Regions from separate parts of the Streptomyces sp. NPDC051183 genome, predicted to be linked through region 3. Evidence: riboswitches for the same ligand, from Rfam matches in the RefSeq annotation. Region 3 holds a riboswitch; each other region holds the start of a gene.

Region 1 (4,677 bases), on a different contig from region 3:
GCGTCCTGCTCGGCGTCGGCGCGATCATCCTGGGCCGGCGGCTCGCCCCGCGACTGGGCAACTGGAACGCGACGTTGGCCGCCGGGGCGGGCTTCGTCGCCGCCACCGCGCTGGCCTTCCTCGTCCTTCCGGACAACAGCGACGCCGTGAAGCCCGATTTCCCCGCGGCCCTGCTGTGGGAGTTCCGGGTCGCGTCGATCTCCGTCCAGATCGTGCTGTGGGTCGTGTTCGGGGTCGTCTTCGGCCTCCTCGCGCAGCGACTGCTGGCCCACCGCACCGATGCTGCCGGGGCGCAGGCCCCCGCGCCGCGCGCGGTGTCGGCCGTCGGCTGACCCCGCGCGACAGCGCAGCCGGTCCGGGGCCGGACACCCATGGGTGTCCGGCCCCGGACCCGTTTCGGGGGTCAGGCGTTGTCGGCCGCGAGAGCGGAGCGGACCTCGCGGGCGGCGGCGACGAGGTTCTCCAGGGAGGCACGGGTCTCGGCCCAACCACGGGTCTTCAGTCCGCAGTCGGGGTTGACCCACAGCCGCTCGGCCGGGATGGCTTCCAGGCCGGTGCGCAGCAGACCGGCCGCCTCCTCGGCGCTGGGGACGCGCGGGGAGTGGATGTCCCAGACGCCGGGGCCCGCCTCGCGCGGGTAGCCGTGGGCGGCGAGTTCGCGGGCGACCTGCATGTGCGAGCGGGCGGCTTCCAGGCTGATGACGTCGGCGTCGAGGTCGTCGATGGCCTGGACGATGTCGCCGAACTCGGCGTAGCACATGTGCGTGTGGATCTGGGTGTCCGGCCGGACCCCGCTGGTGGTGAGCCTGAAGGACTCGGTGGCCCACGCCAGGTACTGCTCGTGGTCGGCGGCGCGCAGCGGCAGCGTCTCGCGCAGGGCCGGTTCGTCGACCTGGATCACCGGAGTGCCGGCCGCCTCCAGGTCTCCCACCTCGTCGCGCAGGGCGAGCGCCACCTGGCGGGCGGTCTCGCCGAGCGGCTGGTCGTCTCGTACGAAGGACCAGGCCAGCATGGTGACGGGGCCGGTCAGCATGCCCTTGACCGGCTTGGCCGTCAGGGACTGGGCGTAGGAGGTCCAGCGGACGGTCATCGGCTCGGGGCGGGAGATGTCCCCTGCCAGGACCGGCGGGCGGACGTAGCGGGTGCCATAGGACTGGACCCAGCCGTGCTGGGTGGCCAGGTAGCCCGTGAGCCGCTCGGCGAAGTACTGCACCATGTCGTTGCGTTCGGGCTCCCCGTGGACGAGGACGTCGATGCCGGTCTTCTCCTGGAAGGAGACCACTTCCTCGATCTCGCGCTTGATGCGTGCCTCGTAGCCCGCCGTGCCGATGCGCCCGGCGCGCAGGTCGGCGCGGGCCGCGCGCAGTTCGTCGGTCTGCGGGAAGGACCCGATGGTCGTGGTCGGCAGCAGCGGCAGGCCCAGGTGCGCCCGCTGGGCGGCTGCCCGGTCGGCGTACGGCTGGGAGCGGCGGCCGTCGGCGTCGGTGACGGCCGCGGTGCGGGCCCGGACGGCCCGGTCGTGGGTGATGGCCGATGCGGCGCGGGAGGCCAGGTCGGCCCGGTTCGCGGCGAGTTCGGGTGCGATGGAGTCCGTGCCTCCGGTGAGCCCTCGGGCCAGGACGGAGACCTCCCGGGTCTTCTGCCGGGCGAAGGCGAGCCAGCGGCGGACCTGCGGATCGATGTCGCGCTCGGCGGAGGCGTCGAGCGGGACGTGCAGCAGGGAGCAGGAGGCGGCGACGTCCACCCGGTCGGCGAGGCCCAGGAGCGTGCCGAGGGTGGCCAGCGACTTCTCGAAGTCGTTGATCCAGATGTTGCGGCCGTTGACGACACCGGCCACCAGCCGCTTGCCCGGCAGCCCGCCGACCGCCGCGAGGTCCTCCAGGTTGGCGCTGCCCGCCTCGGTGAAGTCGAGCGCCAGGCCCTCGACGGGGGAGGCGGCGAGCACCTGGAGGGCCTGGCCGAGCCGGCCGAAGTACGAGGCGACGAGCAGCTCGGGGCGGTCGGTCAGGGCGCCGAGGTCGCGGTAGGCGCGGGCGGCGGCCTTCAGCTCGGCCGGGGTGCGGTCCTGCACCAGGGCGGGCTCGTCGAGCTGGACCCACTGCGCCCCGGCGGCCCGCAGGGCTGCGAGGACCTCGGCGTAGACGGGGAGCAGCCGGTCCAGCAGCGCCAGCGGCTCGAAGTCCGCTGCCACGCCGGGGGCCGGCTTGGCCAGCAGCAGGTACGTGATCGGGCCGACGAGCACCGGGCGGGCGGTGTGGCCGAGCGCGAGGGCCTCCTCCAGCTCGGCGACCTGCTTGGCCGGGTCGGCGGTGAAGACGGTGTCGGGGCCGAGCTCGGGGACCAGGTAGTGGTAGTTGGTGTCGAACCACTTGGTCATCTCCAGCGGGGCCACGTCCTGGGTGCCGCGCGCCATCGCGAAGTAGCCGTCGAGCGCGTCGGCGGCCACGGCCGTGCGGTGCCGCCCGGGGACTGCGCCGACCATGACACTGGTGTCCAGTACGTGGTCGTAGTACGAGAAGTCGCCGGTCGGGACCTCGCTGATGCCGGCGTCGGCCAGCTGCTGCCAGTGGGAACGGCGCAGTCCGGCCGCGGTCTCCCGGAGGGCGTCTGCGGTGACCCGGCCCTTCCAGTAGCCCTCGATCGCTTTCTTCAGTTCGCGGTTCTGACCCTGGCGGGGGTAGCCGTACACGGTGGCTCGTGCTGCCGCGGCTGCGGGCTTCGCTGTCACGGAACTCTCCTTCGCGAGATGTGTCCAGAACATCCCGGACGACGGGACGCGGACGCGAAGGGACGACAGAACGTGCGGACCACGCCGCGGGAGGAAACACCGCACGTGCCGCTCGCTGTGTACGCCGACCCGCCCACGAGGTCACCGGGATATCCGCCCGCGGAATACGTCCGCGTGCGGGCAACGGGCAGGTCTTCGGACTCGCGGGCACGCCTGCCGGTCTCCCGGCGGGCACCTACTGGCCGTCGCTTCCCAGGACCGTTGTCCGGTCCCAGTGCGTATGACGGCGGTCGTTCCCGCTCACCGCTGCGGGGCAGTCCCGGATTCCCACCGGGTTCCCTCTTACGACGCATCCCGCCTGGCGGACGGGGCGAACCAGCTGCATCGGCCACCTTAAGGGATGTCCCGCGGTCCCCGTCCCCGGCCCCGTGTCCCGGTTCCCGGTTCCCGGCGGGAGGGGCGTCAACGCGGCGCGCACGCACGTGCGGTGGGGTACGGCGACACCACTCGCCGTACCCCACCGTTCCCGCGCACCTCCGGGCACCCTCGGCCCGGAGACCTGCCGGGGCCCCTCAGCCCCGGCCGTACGTGTGGAACCCGCGGCCGCTCTTGCGGCCGAGGAGCCCGGCCTGCACCATCCGCTGGAGCAGCGGGGGCGGGGCGTAGAGCGGTTCCTTGAACTCCTCGTAGAGGGATTCCGCGATGGCCGCGACCGTGTCCAGGCCGATGAGGTCGGCGAGCTTGAGCGGACCCATCGGGTGGGCACAGCCCAGTTCCATGCCGGCGTCGACGTCTTCGGCACTGGCGAAGCCGGATTCGGCCATCCGGACGGCCGACAGCAGGTAGGGGATCAGCAGGGCGTTGACGACGAATCCGGCCCGGTCCCGGGAGCGGACCGTGGTCTTGCCCAGGGTTTCCCCTGCGAAGGCCTCCACGGCGGCGAGGGTGTCCGCCGAGGTGTGGAGGGAGGACACGACCTCGACGAGCGGCAGTACGGGCACGGGGTTGAAGAAGTGCAGGCCCACCACCCTGTCGGCGCGTCCGGTCGCCATGCCCAGGCGCATGATGGGGATCGCGGAGGTGTTCGTGGCGAGGACCGCACCGGGGTCCGCGACGATCTTGTCGAGGGCGGTGAAGATCTCGGTCTTGACGTCGGGGTTCTCGGTGACCGCCTCGACGACCAGCTGGCGGTCGGCGAGATCCTCCAGGTCCCCCGTGAACAGCAGTCGGGCCAGCGCGTCCTCCGCGGAGAGGCGGTCCAGCTTGCCCCGCTGGACGGCGCGCTCCAGGGAGACGGCGATCCGCTCCCGGGCGGCGAGAGCGGCCGCGGCGTCCGACTCGGCGACGACGGTGTCCAGACCGGCCCGGGCGCACACCTCGGCGATGCCGGCGCCCATCCGGCCCCCGCCGACGATGCCGACGCGCCGGATCGGGCTCGGCCGTACCGCGGCGTTCACGCGTTCACCTGCGCGGTGAGGGCGGCGCTGCGGACGAGGTGGCGGGTGTAGGCCTCGGGCGTGAAGAAGGCGGGGAGTCGGCCCGACAGTGCCGTGTCCACGAAGACCTCGCGCGCTTCGAGGACGAGTGCCTCGGGGTCCTCGGCTTCCAGGGCGGCGCATTCGGCGTCGAGGAGGTCGATGACCGTGCCCCGGTCCACCCGGTCGTGGCGGAGCCACTGCCAGATCTGGACGCGGGCGATCTCCGCGGTCGCGGCGTCCTCCATGAGGCCGTTCAGCGCGACGGCGCCGCTGCCGCGCAGCCATGCGTCGAAGTAGCGCAGGGCAACGGCCACGTTGGAGCGGATGCCCTCGGAGCTCGGCGGGGCGGCGATCCGGCGGACGGACAGCAGGTCGGCGGCGGCCACCTCGACGTCCTCGCGGGTCCGCTCCAGCTGGTGGGGCCGGTCCCCCAGGACGTTGCCGAAGACCTCCCGGCAGACGGGGACGAGC
Region 2 (4,677 bases), on a different contig from region 3:
CCCCTGCGGCCCCACCACGCCCGCCGCGCGGATCCGCAGCAGCAGCGGGTCGCGCATCGGCTTCGGGTCCTGGCTCTCGCCGACCCACCGGGCCAGCTCCGCGCTGCCGTCGGGGAGGACCTCGTACTCCTTCTTCTGCCCCCGTACGGGCACCTCGCTCGGCAGCGCGCGGATCAGCCCGGCCTCCTCCAGCCGGCCGAGCTCGCGGTAGATCTGCTGGTGCGTGGCCGACCAGAAGTACGCGATCGACTTGTCGAACCGCCGGGTCAGCTCCAGCCCCGACGAGGGCTTCTCCAGCAGGGCGGTGAGGATGGCGTGCGGCAGCGACATGCGGCCATCCTAGGTTTGCGGCGCCCGCGTCAGCGCAAGGCCGCGAGGGCCTCCGGAGTGCGGGGGCCCGGGGCCGCCTCGGGCAGCAGACCGTGGGCGCGCAGGAAGGCCGTCACCGCCGGGGACCAGGCCTGGCGCAGGCCCGCCGAGGCCAGCAGGGCGGGGTCCGACAGGAGGGTCCCCGCCGGGCCGAAGCGGATGCCCGACGGGGTCAGGACCGCCGCGTCGTCGGCCCAGCGGACCGCCAGGTCCACGTCGTGCGTTGCCATGACCACCGTGGTGCCCTGCGCACGCAGGCCCGCCAGGGCGTCCAGCAGCCGCTCCTGCCCGTCCGGGTCCAGGCCCGCCGTCGGCTCGTCCAGGATCAGCACGCGCGGAGCCATCGCCACCGCGCCCGCGATGGCCGCGCGCTTGCGCTGCCCGTACGAGAGCAGGTGCGTCGGGCGGTCGCGCAGGGCCGTGATGTCCAGGGCCGCCAGCGCCGAGTCCACGCGGGCCCGTACCTCCTGCGGCGCCAGGCCCATGTTCATCGGGCCGAAGGACACGTCCTGCTCCACCGAGGCGGCGAAGAGCTGGTCGTCCGGGTCCTGGACCACCAGCTGGACCGCCGTGCGCAGGCGCGTCAGGCCCTTGCGGTCGTGGCCGACCTCCGCGCCGTCGAGCCGCAGCGTGCCCGTACCGGGGCGCAGGCCCCCGCTCAGCAGCCGCATCAGCGTGGTCTTCCCGCTGCCGTTGCGGCCCAGCAGGACCAGTGCCCGCCCCTGCGCGATGCCGAAGTCCACGCCGGACAGCACGGCCGGGCCGTCCTCGTACGCGTAGCCCGCGCCCACCAGTTCCACCAACGGCCTCACAGGTAAAGCCCCTTCAGCAGGAGAGTCAGGGTGATCAGTGCGGCCAGCAGGGCCGCGGTCCCCGCCAGGAACCGCCACGACAGCGCCGCCTCCGGTACGAGGACCCGCAGCGCGCCGTCGTAGCCGCGCCCGGCCAGCCCCACCTGGAGCCGGGCCGCGCGGTCGAAGGCCCGTACGAACGAGGTCGCGGCGAGCCCCGCCAGGGACCGCCACACCGCGGCCCGGCCGGTGTGCCCGAGCCGGGCCGCCTGGGCCCGGCGGACCTGGGCCATCGAGTCCAGGAGCAGGAACCCGATCCGGTACATGACCAGGGCCACGTCCACCACCGGGGCCGGCACCCCCGCCCGCACCAGCCGCGGCAGCACGTCCGAGACCGGGGTGGTGAAGGCGAACAGCAGCACGCCCAGCGAGGCGGCCGAGGTGCGCAGCAGCAGCTCCGCCGCATGGCGCGGCCCGTCGGGGGCGAGCGAGAGCGGCCCGGCCGGACCGCCGACGGCGAACAGCAGCGGCAGCGCCCCGGTGAAGCAGAAGCCGAGCGGGATCCGGAAGGCGCGCCACAGCTGCCGTCCCCCCACCCCGGCGGGGCCGAGCAGCAGGGCGAGGGTCGCCGCGCCGACCAGCGGCCCGCCGGGCCAGGGCGGGAGGGACACGGCGGTGACCGTCAGCCCGAGGCCCAGCAGGGCCTTCTCCAGCGGGTGGCGGCAGCGCCAGCGGCTGCTGTGGGCCGCTACGTCGATGGGCAGCACCGCCTAGGACTCCGGGGCGGCTTCGGCGGCGGCCTCGCGCGCGGCGGCCTCACCCTGGCGGCGGCCCTTGCGCACGCCGAAGTAGTACGCGAGAACTCCCGCTCCGATGGCGGCCTGCAACGCGAACAGCGCCGACTCGACTTCCCCGGACGGGGGCTCGTACAGGGGGGAGAACCACGGCTCGTAGTCCGGCTTGAGCTCGGTGATGGCCGCTTCCGCCTGCGCGTCGGCACCCGCGAACGGCTCCTCCTTGCCCTCGCCCAGCCCCAGCGCGAGCGGGAGCACGGCGAGCGCCGCCACCAGGAGCAGCAGCAGGGCGTTGACCTTCGTGTTCTTGTTCATCTTGATGCCCATCAGGCCGCCGCCTCCTGCTGCTTGTCCCGGGTGAGCTTCGCGACGCCCAGGCGGACCAGGTCCGACTTGCTGGACTGCATGAGCAGCCGCATCACGAGGACGGTCAGCAGGCCCTCGCTCACCGCGAGCGGGATCTGGGTGACCGCGAAGATCCCGCCGAACTTCGCGAGCGCGCCGGGGAAGCCCGTGCCCGGGTCCGGGAAGGCCAGCGCCAGCTGCACGCTGGTGACGCAGTAGGTGACCAGGTCGGCGAAGAAGGCTCCGAAGAAGACGGTCACCATCAGCGGGAGGTCGAAGCGGCGCAGCAGCCGGTAGACCCCGTAGCCCGCCCAGGGGCCCGCGACGGCCATGGAGAAGACGTTGGCGCCGAGCGTGGTCAGCCCGCCGTGCGCCAGCAGGAGCGCCTGGAACAGCAGGGTGATCGTGCCGAGCACGGCCATGATCGGCGGCCGGAACAGGATCGCTCCGAGCCCGGTCCCGGTGGGGTGGGAGCAACTACCCGTCACCGAAGGGATCTTCAGGGCGGAAAGGACGAAGGTGAACGCTCCGGACGCCCCGAGCAGCAGCGTGCTCTCGGGGTTCGCCTTCACCTCACGGGTGAGGGCCCGGACGCCGTGCACGACGAAGGGGGCGGACGCGGCGCCCCAGGCGACCGCGTGCAAAGGGGGCAGGAACCCCTCGGCTATATGCATGAGTAGGGAGACCTCTCCAGCACCTCGTGGATGGACAACGCGCCCCGGCCGGTCTCCTGGCTCACGGGTGCTGATGCCCTGTCTCCGCCTTCCCGGGCGGCGCGGAACCTCCCGCACAGCCCAGTGGCTTTCCCGCAGGAGTGGAGCCGGACTTCCCGTTCACAGTGGCGAGGGCCGCGCCGGTTTTCCACCGGCTTCCCGAACACCAAGGCCCGCTGACCCTAGTCGCCCGGACGGACCGCTAACAACTTGCACCGATTCGTACGGCCGCGGTCCGGTGGCGGGCCCGCGCGGCGCCGGGGAGGGTGGGGGAATGGCCGCTGACTTCGACTACTCGGACCTGACCGCCGTCTACGTGAACTGCACCCTCAAACGCTCGCCCGAGACCAGCAACACCGAGGGCCTGATCGACAGGAGCCGCGCCGTCATGGCGGCGGCCGGCGTACGGACCTCGCTGATCCGCGCCGTGGACCACGACATCGCCACCGGTGTCTGGCCGGACATGACCGAGCACGGCTGGGAGAGCGACCAGTGGCCGGTCCTGTACAGCCAGATCATGGACGCCGACATCCTCGTGCTCTGCGGCCCGATCTGGCTCGGCGACAACAGCTCCGTGATGAAGCAGGTGATCGAGCGGCTCTACGCCTGCTCCTCGATCCTGAACGAGCGGGGCCAGTACGCGTACTACGGGCGCGTCGGCGGGGCGCTGATCACCGGGAACGAGGACGGCGTCAAGCACTGCGCCATGAACATCCTCTACAGCCTCCAGCACCTCGGCTACGCGATCCCCCCGCAGGCCGACGCCGGCTGGATCGGCGAGGCCGGGCCCGGACCCTCGTACCTCGACCCCGGATCGGGCGGCCCGGAGAACGACTTCACCAACCGGAACACCGCCTTCATGTCGTGGAACCTGATGCACCTGGCCGCCCTCCTCAAACGGGCCGGCGGCATGCCGGCGCACGGCAACCAGCGCTCCGAGTGGGACGCGGGCTGCCGCTTCGACTTCCCCAACCCCGAGCACCGCTGAGCCGCCCGCCGCGCCGCGGCCCTACGCGGGCACCTCCGCCAGGGCCGACTCCAACTGCGCCAGCAGGGGCCGGGCATCCATCCGGCGGCAGCTAGCCAGCGCCTCCTCCAGCAGAGCCCGGGCCCCCGCCGCGTCCCCCGAAGTCAGCAGCGCGCGGGCCAGCGGCGGCACGGCCAGGGCCCGCACCAGGCTCTGCCCCGAGCGGCGGCCCAGCCCGTCGGCCTCCCACAAGTGGTGCAGCGCCGCGGCCGTGTCCGAGCGCGCCAGGGCGATCCGGCCGAGCCCGATGCGGGCCGCGCTCTGGCCCGCCAGGTCGCCCGAGCCGACGGTGAAGGCCAGGATCTCGCCGAAACCCGCCTCCGCCTCGGCGAGCCGCCCCAGCACGCGCTGGGCATCGGCGACCCAGCGCAGCATGCACATCCGGGGCCAGGCCGCGCCGCCCGCCCCGGCGACCGCCAGCGCCTCGCGCAGCACCGGCAGTGCGCGGCCGGTCTCGCCGCGCGCGAACAGCACCTGGCCGATGCCGCGCAGCGCGTGGGCGTGGCCGTAGTGGTCGCCGGCCGCCTCGAAGACCGGGGCGATGCGCCGGCAGCGCCGCTCCGCCTCGGCGAGCCGGCCCTGGACCCGGTCGAGGTAGGAGAGCAGCCAGCCCGCGTACGCCGCCCCGTGCGCGTCCC
Region 3 (4,677 bases):
GTAGCGGGACAAACGTCCCGATGGCATGCCGGGGCGAGACACCGCTTCGCCCGTCTCAGTTCACCTTCCGTTCATCCAGGTTGCTTACGGTCCACGAGCCACTGACGTCAAACAGAAGCCTGGGTAAATGGAGCACATAACGCTTCTCCTCGGGATCGTGATCATCACCGCTCTCGTGTTCGACTTCACGAACGGTTTTCACGACACGGCCAACGCGATGGCCACCACCATCTCGACCGGCGCCCTCAAGCCCAAGACTGCGGTGGCCATGTCCGCCGTCCTGAACCTCGTCGGCGCGTTCATGTCCGTGGAGGTCGCCAAGACGATCTCCAAGGGCCTGGTCAACGAAGAGGGCATTCAGCCAGAAGTGATCTTCGCGGCCCTGGTCGGCGCGATCCTCTGGAACCTCGTCACCTGGCTCGTCGGGCTCCCCTCCAGCTCCTCCCACGCCCTGATGGGCGGCCTGATCGGCGCCGCGGTCGCCTCCGCCGGCCTGGACGCCGTCAACGGCAGCGTCGTCGTCACCAAGGTGCTCATCCCCGCGATCGCCGCGCCCCTGGTCGCCGGCATCGCCGCGATGCTGGCCGCCAAGCTCACCTACAAGCTCGGCAACAAGGTCGGCGAGAAGACCTCCACCAAGGGCTACCGCGCCGGTCAGATCGCCTCGGCCGGTCTCGTCTCCCTCGCGCACGGCACCAACGACGCGCAGAAGACGATGGGCATCATCACCCTGGCGCTGGTCGCCGGCGGTGCGCTCGCCCCCGGGTCCAACCCGCCGGTCTGGGTCATCGTCTCCGCCGGCCTGGCCATCGCGATGGGCACCTACCTCGGCGGCTGGCGCATCATCCGCACCATGGGCAGCGGCCTGACCGACCTGCAGCCGCAGCAGGGCTTCGCCGCCCAGACCTCGGCCGCCAGCGTCATCCTGGCCTCCTCCAGCCTCGGCTTCTCCCTCTCCACCACCCACGCCTGCTCCGGCGCGGTCATGGGTGCGGGCCTGGGCCGCAAGGGCGGTGTGGTCCGCTGGTCCACCGCCACCCGCATGTTCATCGCGTGGGGCCTGACCCTGCCGGCCGCCGCCCTCGTCGCCTCCGGCGCCGAGCTGGTCATGCGCACCGGTGACGTCGGCGTCGCCGGCGTGGCGGTCTTCCTGGTCGCCTCGTGCATCGCCATCTGGGTCATCTCCCGCCGCCAGGTCGTCGACCACAACAACGTCAACGACGTGGCGCCGGCCGGCGCCGAAGCCGAGCAGCCCGGTGTGGTCACCACCGCCATGGCCGCCGTCGCCGTCCCGCCGACCGCGGGCACGACCGCCGCGGTGACGGACGACGCCCTCAAGGCCACCATCCCGGCCACGACGGCCACCCCGGCGACCCCTGCGGCTCCGGCCGCCGCGGTCTGACCCCGAGAACGACAGAGGAAACGGCAGTATGAAGATCGACTGGGCAGCACTCGGCTCCGTCTTCGGGGTCAGCCTCTCCGCCACCGTCGCGCTCGTGGCCCTCTTCACCCTGGGCCTCGTGGGCCTCTCCAAGCACGAGGCCGCCACCGAGCAGGGCGGCGCCGCCACCCTGGCCCGCAGCGGCGCGTACGCCTGCTTCGCGCTGTGCGCGGCGGCCGTGACCTACGCCATCTACCTGATCGTCAGCTGAGGCACTCGCACACCACGCGTCAGGGCTCCCTCCGGGTTTCTCCCGGAGGGAGCTTTCGCGTACGCCGTCGCAGGTCAACGGCGAGTTGACGGGCGTTCGCGGTGCGTGGTGGACTGCCCGAGCCAATACGGCGGCATGGAGAGGAAGTCCGGTGCGAATCCGGCGCGGTCCCGCCACTGTCACCGGACGCTCTGCCGAGCGGATCCGGGAGCCAGGAACTCTCGCCGCCGGTCACGTCGAACCAGGGCGCGGACCCTGAGTGAGGACATACCTGCCACCATGCGTGCCGATCGCGTTTTCGCGTACGGCGCCACGGCCGGCCTGATCGGCGACCGGATCCTCGGTGATCCTCGCCGCGGGCACCCCGTGGCCGCCTTCGGACGGACCGCCGCCGCCGTCGAGCGTGCCCTGTGGCGCGACGACCGCGCCCGGGGCGTCCTGCACACCCTGGTGTGCGCCGGGGGCGCGGCCGTTGTCGGCGCGCTGGGCGCACGGGCCGTGCGCTCCCGGCCCGCGGCCGCCCGTATCGCTCTGACCGCCGCCGCCACCTGGGCCGTCGTGGGCGGCACCTCGCTGGGCCGGGAGGCCCGCGCCATCGGCGGCGCGCTCGCCGCCGGGGACGCAGAGGTGGCCCGGGAGCGGCTGCCGCACCTGTGCGGGCGCGACCCGCACTCCCTCGACGAGCAGCAGATGGCCCGCGCCGTCGTGGAGTCGGTCGCCGAGAACACCTCCGACGCGGTGGTCGGGGCCCTGGTCTGGGGAGCCGTCGCCGGCGTCCCCGGGCTGCTGGCCTTCCGCGCCGTGAACACCCTGGACGCGATGGTCGGCCACAAGTCCCCCCGCTACCTGCGCTACGGCTGGGCCTCGGCCCGGCTGGACGACGTCGCGGGCTGGCCGGGCGCCCGGCTGACCGCGCTCGCCGCCGTACTGGCCGGTCCCGACCGGCGGGGGGCCGTACGGGCCTGGCGCGCCGACGCCGCCGCCCATCCGAGCCCGAACGCCGGGCCCGTGGAGGCCTCGTTCGCCGGTGCGCTCGGCGTACGCCTCGGCGGCACCCTCGCGTACGGCGGCCGGGTCGAGCACCGGGCCGTCCTGAACGGCGCGCAGGGGCGGCCGGTGGAGGTCGCGGACATCGAGCGGGCGGTACGGCTGTCGCGGCAGGTGACGTGGCTGGCGCTGGGCGCCTGCGTATCGGCCCGGCTGCTGGTGGCCCGGGTCTCCCTGGGCTCCGGGGTCTCCCGCAGGACGAGGAAGGGGCGGCGCGCATGAGCGGCGCGAAGCGCGGCGGCGGACTGCTCGTCGCCGGTACGACATCGGACGCGGGCAAGAGCGTGGTCACGGCGGGCATCTGCCGCTGGCTGGCCCGGCAGGGCGTGAAGGTGGCCCCGTTCAAGGCGCAGAACATGTCGCTGAACTCCTTCGTGACCCGCGAGGGCGCCGAGATCGGGCGAGCGCAGGCGATGCAGGCGCAGGCCGCGCGCGTGGAGCCGACCGCGCTGATGAACCCGGTGCTGCTCAAGCCCGGCAGCGACCGCAGCAGCCAGGTGGTGCTGCTGGGCAAGCCGGTGGGCGAGATGAGCGCCCGCGGCTACCACGGCGGGCGGCAGGAGCAGTTGCTCGGCATCGTCACGGACTGCCTGGAGCAGCTGCGGGGCACGTATGACGCCGTGATCTGCGAGGGGGCGGGGAGTCCGGCCGAGATCAACCTGCGCCGGACCGACATCGTGAACATGGGCATCGCGCGGGCCGCGCGGTTCCCGGTCGTCGTGGTCGGGGACATCGACCGGGGCGGGGTCTTCGCGTCCTTCTTCGGGACGACGGCGCTGCTCTCGCCCGAGGACCAGTCGCTGATCGCCGGGTACATGGTGAACAAGTTCCGCGGCGACGTCTCCCTGCTGGAGCCCGGCATGGAGATGCTGCGCGGGCTCACCGGGCGGGGGACGTACGGGGTGCTGCCCTTCCAGCACGGACTGGGCATCGACGAGGAGGACGGGCTGCGGGTCTCGCTGCGCGGCGCGGTACGGGAGTCCGTGGTCGCCCCGCCGGTCGGCGAGGACGTGCTGCGGGTCGCGGTGTGCGCGGTGCCGCTGATGTCGAACTTCACGGACGTCGACGCGCTCGCGGCGGAGCCGGGGGTCGTGGTGCGGTTCGTGGACCGGGCGGAGGAGCTGGCCGACGCGGACCTGGTCGTCGTGCCCGGCACCCGGGGCACGGTCAAGGCCCTGGCCTGGCTGCGCGAGCGGGGCCTGGCCGACGCGCTGGTCCGGCGGGCCGCGGAGGGCCGGCCGGTGCTCGGGATCTGCGGCGGGTTCCAGGTGCTGGGCGAGCGGATCTCCGACGAGGTCGAATCCCGGGCGGGGGACGTGGACGGCCTCGGCCTGCTGCCCGTACGCATCCGCTTCGAGCGGGAGAAGACCCTCGCGCGGCCGGTGGGTTCGGCGCTCGGCGAGCCGGTCGAGGGGTACGAGATCCACCACGGCGTGGCGGAAGTCCTCGGCGGGACCCCCTTCCTGGACGGGTGCCGGGTCGGCGCGGTCTGGGGCACCCACTGGCACGGCTCGCTGGAGTCGGACGGCTTCCGCCGGGCGTTCCTGCGCGAGGTGGCCTCGGCCGCCGGGCGGCGGTTCGTCCCCGCGCCGGACACGTCCTTCGCGGCGCTGCGAGAGGAACAGCTGGACCTGCTGGGCGACCTGATCGAGGAGCACGCCGACACCGCTGCGCTGCTGGGGCTGATCGAGTCGGGCGCGCCCGCCGGGCTCCCCTTCCTGCCCCCGGGCGCGCCGTGACGGCCGCGGCCCTGCGGGCGGCCTTCCCCACCCCGCCCCTTCCCGAACCGGGCTCCGCCCGGACCCGCGCCTCAAACGCCGGCGAGGCTGAAATTGCCGCTGCACGGCAATCCAGCCCGCCAGAAGGAGTGAACGCATGAGCACGCCCTACCCGTTCACCGCACTGGTCGGCCAGACCGACCTGCGGCTCGCTCTCCTGCTCAACGCGGTGAGCCCCGCGGTCGGCGGCGTGCTCGTGC
Region 4 (4,677 bases), on a different contig from region 3:
AACGGCCCGGTCTTCGCCGGCTCGATGTTCCCGTTCGTCTTCATCACCATCGCCTGCGGCGCGCTGTCCGGATTCCACTCCCTGGTCTCCTCGGGCACCACCCCGAAGATGATCCAGAAGGAGACCCAGGTCCGGGTCATCGGCTACGGCGCCATGCTGACCGAGTCCTTCGTCGCCGTCATGGCGGTCATCGCGGCCTGCATCATCGAGCCGGGCCTGTTCTTCGCGATCAACTCCCCCGGCGGCGTCGTCGGCAGCACCGTCGAGTCGGCCTCGCAGGCCGTGGGCAACTTCGGCTTCGCCATCTCCCCCGGGGACCTCGCCCAGGCCGCGAAGGACGTGGAGGAGACGAGCCTGCTCTCCCGCACGGGCGGCGCGCCGACCTTCGCGCTCGGGATGTCGGAGATCTTCTCGTCCGTGATCGGCGGCGCCTCGCTGAAGGCGTTCTGGTACCACTTCGCCATCATGTTCGAGGCCCTCTTCATCCTGACCACCGTGGACGCCGGCACCCGCGTCGGCCGGTTCATGCTCCAGGACACCCTCGGCAACGTCCACAAGTCCTTCAAGGACGTCAGCTGGAAGCCCGGCGTCTGGTTCGCGAGCGCGATCGTCGTCGGCGGCTGGGGCTACTTCCTGTGGGTCGGCGTCAAGGACCCGCTGGGCGGCATCAACCAGCTCTTCCCGCTGTTCGGCATCGCGAACCAGCTCCTCGCGGCGGTCGCGCTGGCCGTCTGCACCACGCTGCTGGTCAAGTCCGGCAGGCTCAAGTGGGCCTGGGTGACGGGTGTGCCGCTGGCCTGGGACGTGGCCGTCACGCTCACCGCGAGCTGGCAGAAGATCTTCTCCTCGGACGTGGCTGTCGGCTTCTTCGCCCGGCGCGACCAGTACCAGGACGCCATCGACGCGGGCAAGGTCCTCAAGCCCGCCAAGAACATGGACGAGATGCACACCGTGGTCACCAACGCCACCGTGGACGGGGTCCTGTCGGTGCTCTTCGCGGTCCTGATCGTCATCGTGCTGCTGGACGCCGCCCGCACCTGCCTGGCCGCCGTCCGCAACCCCGGCGCGGTCGCGCTCTCCGAGGTCCCGTGGACGGAGTCGAAGATCGTCGCCCCGGCCGGCCTGATCCCCACCGCCGAGGAGCGGGCGGAGCTCGCCGCCGCCGGGCTCGACTCGGGCGGCGGCCGGGTCAAGGAGCCGGCGGCGTCATGAGCCTGCGCAGCGTGCTCGCGAGGGTCCGGTACTACGTACGGGAGTTCTCGGGCGAGGCCGCCTACGACCGCTACGCGGCCCACGCCCGCTCCCACGACCCGCAGGCCCGGCCGATGACCCGCCGGGCCTTCGAACGCGCCCGTACGGACGCCCGCGAGGCCGACCCCCGCGAGGGGTTCCGCTGCTGCTGAGCCCACTTGGGTGCACGAAGGCCCCGCCGTCCCGCATCGGGACGGCGGGGCCCTTCGGCCTGATCAGCGCACCCAGTCCTTGAGGACCTCGGTCTGCAAGGTGATGCCGACGGGGTCGGGGAGCTCGACGTCCTTGCCGTATGCCACGACGTGGGTGCTCTCGTACCGCTGCCCGTTGGGCTGGCTGTAGACGGAGACCTCGCACTTGGCCCGGTCGATCAGCAGGTACACGGGGATGCCGGTCTCCGCGTAGGCACGAGGCTTCTCGACGTGGTCCCGCCGACGGGTATCGGAGTCCCACGATGTCACCTCGACGGCCATGAGGATCGGCCCTGGCTCGACCCAGTCGCCTTGTCCGACGAACGCTCCGGAGGGTGCCAGCGCCGCGTCCGGAATCGCCCGGCCTGCGCGGTACTCCTGCGCCTTGATCCCCTGCCCCGGGTGCAGCCAGAGTTCCGGCCGGTACTGCATACAGATCCGGGTGAGCCACTGGATGATCATCTGGTGGTCGCCGTCCGGCATGGCCTTACTCCTGATAACCCCGTCGATGAATTCCAGCCGCGTCCCCACTCGCTCGCGGGCCGCTATACGCGCCACGGCTTCGAAATCCTCGGTCAGCATGTGGGGCCGGTCAGTCATCACGGTCATGCCTCGCTCGCCTTCCTCGACGGTGCAGTCTCCGACGATAGCGGAGAGGTACGACACACGGACGGCACGTCGCAGCCGACACAACATGTGGGGGCTACCGCATGCAGCCGCCCCCACATGTATGCTCATGGCTGCTGTCGCCGCAGGGGAATCCGGTGCGAATCCGGAACTGTCCCGCAACGGTATGAAGTGTCCGGCTACCGGACACCAAGTCCGAGGACCTGCCGACAGCGCGCCCGGCTCGACCGAACCGGGTGCCGACACGTCCGGGCCTCGCGGTTGGGCCGGTGGACGCCATGCGGGGGACGCGATCCTGCCACGCCCGCATGCGCCCGCTCGCGCCCTGCCCCGCCGATGACCGGGCCGAGCGAGGGAGAGCTCCCCCCGTGACCATCGCGCCTGCCGCGCCGCGCGCCGAGTCCGACCAGCCCGCAGCTGAGGGTCCCGGGACCGCGTTGCTGCGTACTCTCACCGAGCTGACGGCCGACCTCCCCGACACCGACCCCGGCCGGGTCGCCGCCGCCGCGCTGCGCGGGCGCAGCTCCACCGCGGACGAGGCCGAGCTGCGGGGGCTCGCCACCGAGGCCGCCGCCGGTCTGATCTCCGAGGACCCGGCGTACTCCCGGCTGGCCGCGCGCCTGCTGACGTTCGCCGTCGCCGACGAGGCCGCGAGCCAGGGGGCCACCCCCTTCTCCGCCTCCGTCGAGGTCGGCCACCGCGAGGGCCTGATCGCCGACCGCACGGCCGAATTCGTACGCACCCATGCGAACCGCCTCGACGCGCTGGTCGAGCACGCGCTCGCCGAGGGCGCCGACGACCGCTTCGGCTTCTTCGGCCTGCGCACCCTGCACAGCCGCTACCTGCTGCGCCACCCGATCACCCGCCAGGTCATCGAGACCCCGCAGTACTTCATGCTGCGCGTGGCCTGCGGCCTGGCCGAGGACGAGAGCCTGCGCGCCGTCGAGGAAGTGGCCTCGCTCTACCGGCTGATGAGCCGCCTCGACTACCTGCCGTCCTCCCCCACGCTCTTCAACTCCGGCACCCGGCACCCGCAGATGTCCTCCTGCTACCTGCTGGACTCCCCGCTGGACGAGCTCGACTCGATCTACGACCGCTACCACCAGGTCGCGCGCCTCTCCAAGCACGCCGGCGGCATCGGTCTCTCGTACTCCCGCATCCGCGCCCGCGGTTCGCTGATCCGCGGTACGAACGGCCACTCCAACGGCATCGTGCCGTTCCTGAAGACCCTCGACGCCTCCGTCGCCGCCGTGAACCAGGGCGGCCGCCGCAAGGGCGCCGCCGCCGTGTACCTGGAGACCTGGCACGCGGACATCGAGGAGTTCCTGGAGCTCCGCGACAACACCGGCGAGGACCAGCGCCGCACCCACAACCTGAACCTCGCCCACTGGGTGCCGGACGAGTTCATGCGCCGCGTGAACGCCGACGCCGACTGGTCGCTGTTCTCCCCGGCCGATGTCCCCGAGCTGGTGGACCTGTGGGGCGACGAGTTCGACGCCGCCTACCGCAAGGCCGAGGCGGACGGCCTGGCCCGCAAGACCATGCCCGCGCGCGACCTGTACGGCCGGATGATGCGCACCCTCGCGCAGACCGGCCAGGGCTGGATGACCTTCAAGGACGCCTCCAACCGCACGGCGAACCAGACCGCCGAGCCGGGCTCGGTCGTCCACTCCTCCAACCTGTGCACCGAGATCATCGAGGTCACCAACGACGGCGAGACGGCCGTCTGCAACCTCGGCTCGGTCAACATGGGTGCCTTCGTGGTGGACGGCGAGATCGACTGGGAGCGCCTGGACGAGACCGTCCGCACCGCGGTGACCTTCCTCGACCGCGTGGTGGACATCAACTTCTACCCGACCGAGCAGGCCGGCCGCTCCAACTCCCGCTGGCGCCCGGTGGGCCTGGGCGCGATGGGCCTCCAGGACGTCTTCTTCAAGCTGAAGCTGCCCTTCGACTCCCCCGAGGCGAAGGCGCTGTCCACGAAGCTCTCCGAGCGCATCATGCTCGCCGCGTACGAGGCCTCCTGCGACCTCGCCGAGCGCAGCGGCCCGCTGCCGGCCTGGGAGCAGACCCGCACCGCCCGCGGTGTCCTGCACCCGGACCACTACGCGGGCATCGAGCTGAACTGGCCCGAGCGCTGGGACGCGCTGCGCGCCCGCGTCGCGAAGACCGGCATGCGCAACTCGCTGCTTCTCGCCATCGCCCCGACGGCGACGATCGCCTCGATCGCCGGCGTGTACGAGTGCATCGAGCCGCAGGTCTCCAACCTCTTCAAGCGCGAGACGCTCAGCGGTGAGTTCCTCCAGGTCAACGGCTACCTGGTGGAGGAGCTGAAGGAGCTCGGCGTCTGGGACGCGCAGACCCGCGAGGCGCTGCGCGAGTCCAGCGGCTCCGTGCAGGGCTTCGGCTGGATCCCGGCCGAGGTCCGCGAGCTGTACCGCACGGCGTGGGAGATCCCGCAGCGCGGCCTGATCGACATGGCGGCGGCCCGTACGCCGTTCCTCGACCAGTCGCAGTCGCTGAACCTGTTCCTGGAGACGCCGACCATCGGGAAGCTGTCCTCGATGTACGCGTACGCCTGGAAGCAGGGCCTGAAGACCACGTACTA

The links. Region 3 has a riboswitch for cobalamin ahead of AB0M99_RS16615 (cobalamin biosynthesis protein). Riboswitches for the same ligand answer to the same signal wherever they lie in the genome.
Region 1: another riboswitch for cobalamin. It lies ahead of metE (5-methyltetrahydropteroyltriglutamate--homocysteine S-methyltransferase); the one in region 3 lies ahead of AB0M99_RS16615 (cobalamin biosynthesis protein).
Region 2: another riboswitch for cobalamin. It lies ahead of AB0M99_RS33595 (energy-coupling factor ABC transporter permease); the one in region 3 lies ahead of AB0M99_RS16615 (cobalamin biosynthesis protein).
Region 4: another riboswitch for cobalamin. It lies ahead of AB0M99_RS10215 (ribonucleoside-diphosphate reductase subunit alpha); the one in region 3 lies ahead of AB0M99_RS16615 (cobalamin biosynthesis protein).

The regions. Positions count from the first base shown of each region.
Region 1 is NZ_JBFBBA010000017.1:123,023-127,699, reverse strand. It holds gene AB0M99_RS17470 (CbtA family protein) at 1-332, shown strand, start outside; gene metE (5-methyltetrahydropteroyltriglutamate--homocysteine S-methyltransferase) at 404-2,728, opposite strand; cobalamin riboswitch at 2,897-3,123, opposite strand; gene AB0M99_RS17460 (3-hydroxybutyryl-CoA dehydrogenase) at 3,301-4,185, opposite strand; gene aceB (malate synthase A) at 4,182-4,677, opposite strand, start outside.
Region 2 is NZ_JBFBBA010000057.1:10,168-14,844, forward strand. It holds gene AB0M99_RS33575 (PadR family transcriptional regulator) at 1-330, opposite strand, end outside; gene AB0M99_RS33580 (ATP-binding cassette domain-containing protein) at 360-1,181, opposite strand; gene cbiQ (cobalt ECF transporter T component CbiQ) at 1,178-1,927, opposite strand; gene AB0M99_RS33590 (energy-coupling factor ABC transporter substrate-binding protein) at 1,931-2,269, opposite strand; gene AB0M99_RS33595 (energy-coupling factor ABC transporter permease) at 2,281-2,973, opposite strand; cobalamin riboswitch at 3,002-3,221, opposite strand; gene AB0M99_RS33600 (flavodoxin family protein) at 3,287-4,000, shown strand; gene AB0M99_RS33605 (BTAD domain-containing putative transcriptional regulator) at 4,022-4,677, opposite strand, start outside.
Region 3 is NZ_JBFBBA010000016.1:109,859-114,535, reverse strand. It holds gene AB0M99_RS16625 (inorganic phosphate transporter) at 128-1,402, shown strand; gene AB0M99_RS16620 (hypothetical protein) at 1,431-1,652, shown strand; cobalamin riboswitch at 1,767-1,896, shown strand; gene AB0M99_RS16615 (cobalamin biosynthesis protein) at 1,932-2,921, shown strand; partial or broken gene AB0M99_RS16610 (cobyric acid synthase) at 2,918-4,435, shown strand; gene AB0M99_RS16605 (putative cobaltochelatase) at 4,575-4,677, shown strand, end outside.
Region 4 is NZ_JBFBBA010000009.1:36,896-41,572, forward strand. It holds gene AB0M99_RS10200 (carbon starvation CstA family protein) at 1-1,212, shown strand, start outside; gene AB0M99_RS10205 (YbdD/YjiX family protein) at 1,209-1,403, shown strand; gene AB0M99_RS10210 (Uma2 family endonuclease) at 1,467-2,051, opposite strand; cobalamin riboswitch at 2,163-2,295, shown strand; gene AB0M99_RS10215 (ribonucleoside-diphosphate reductase subunit alpha) at 2,438-4,677, shown strand, end outside.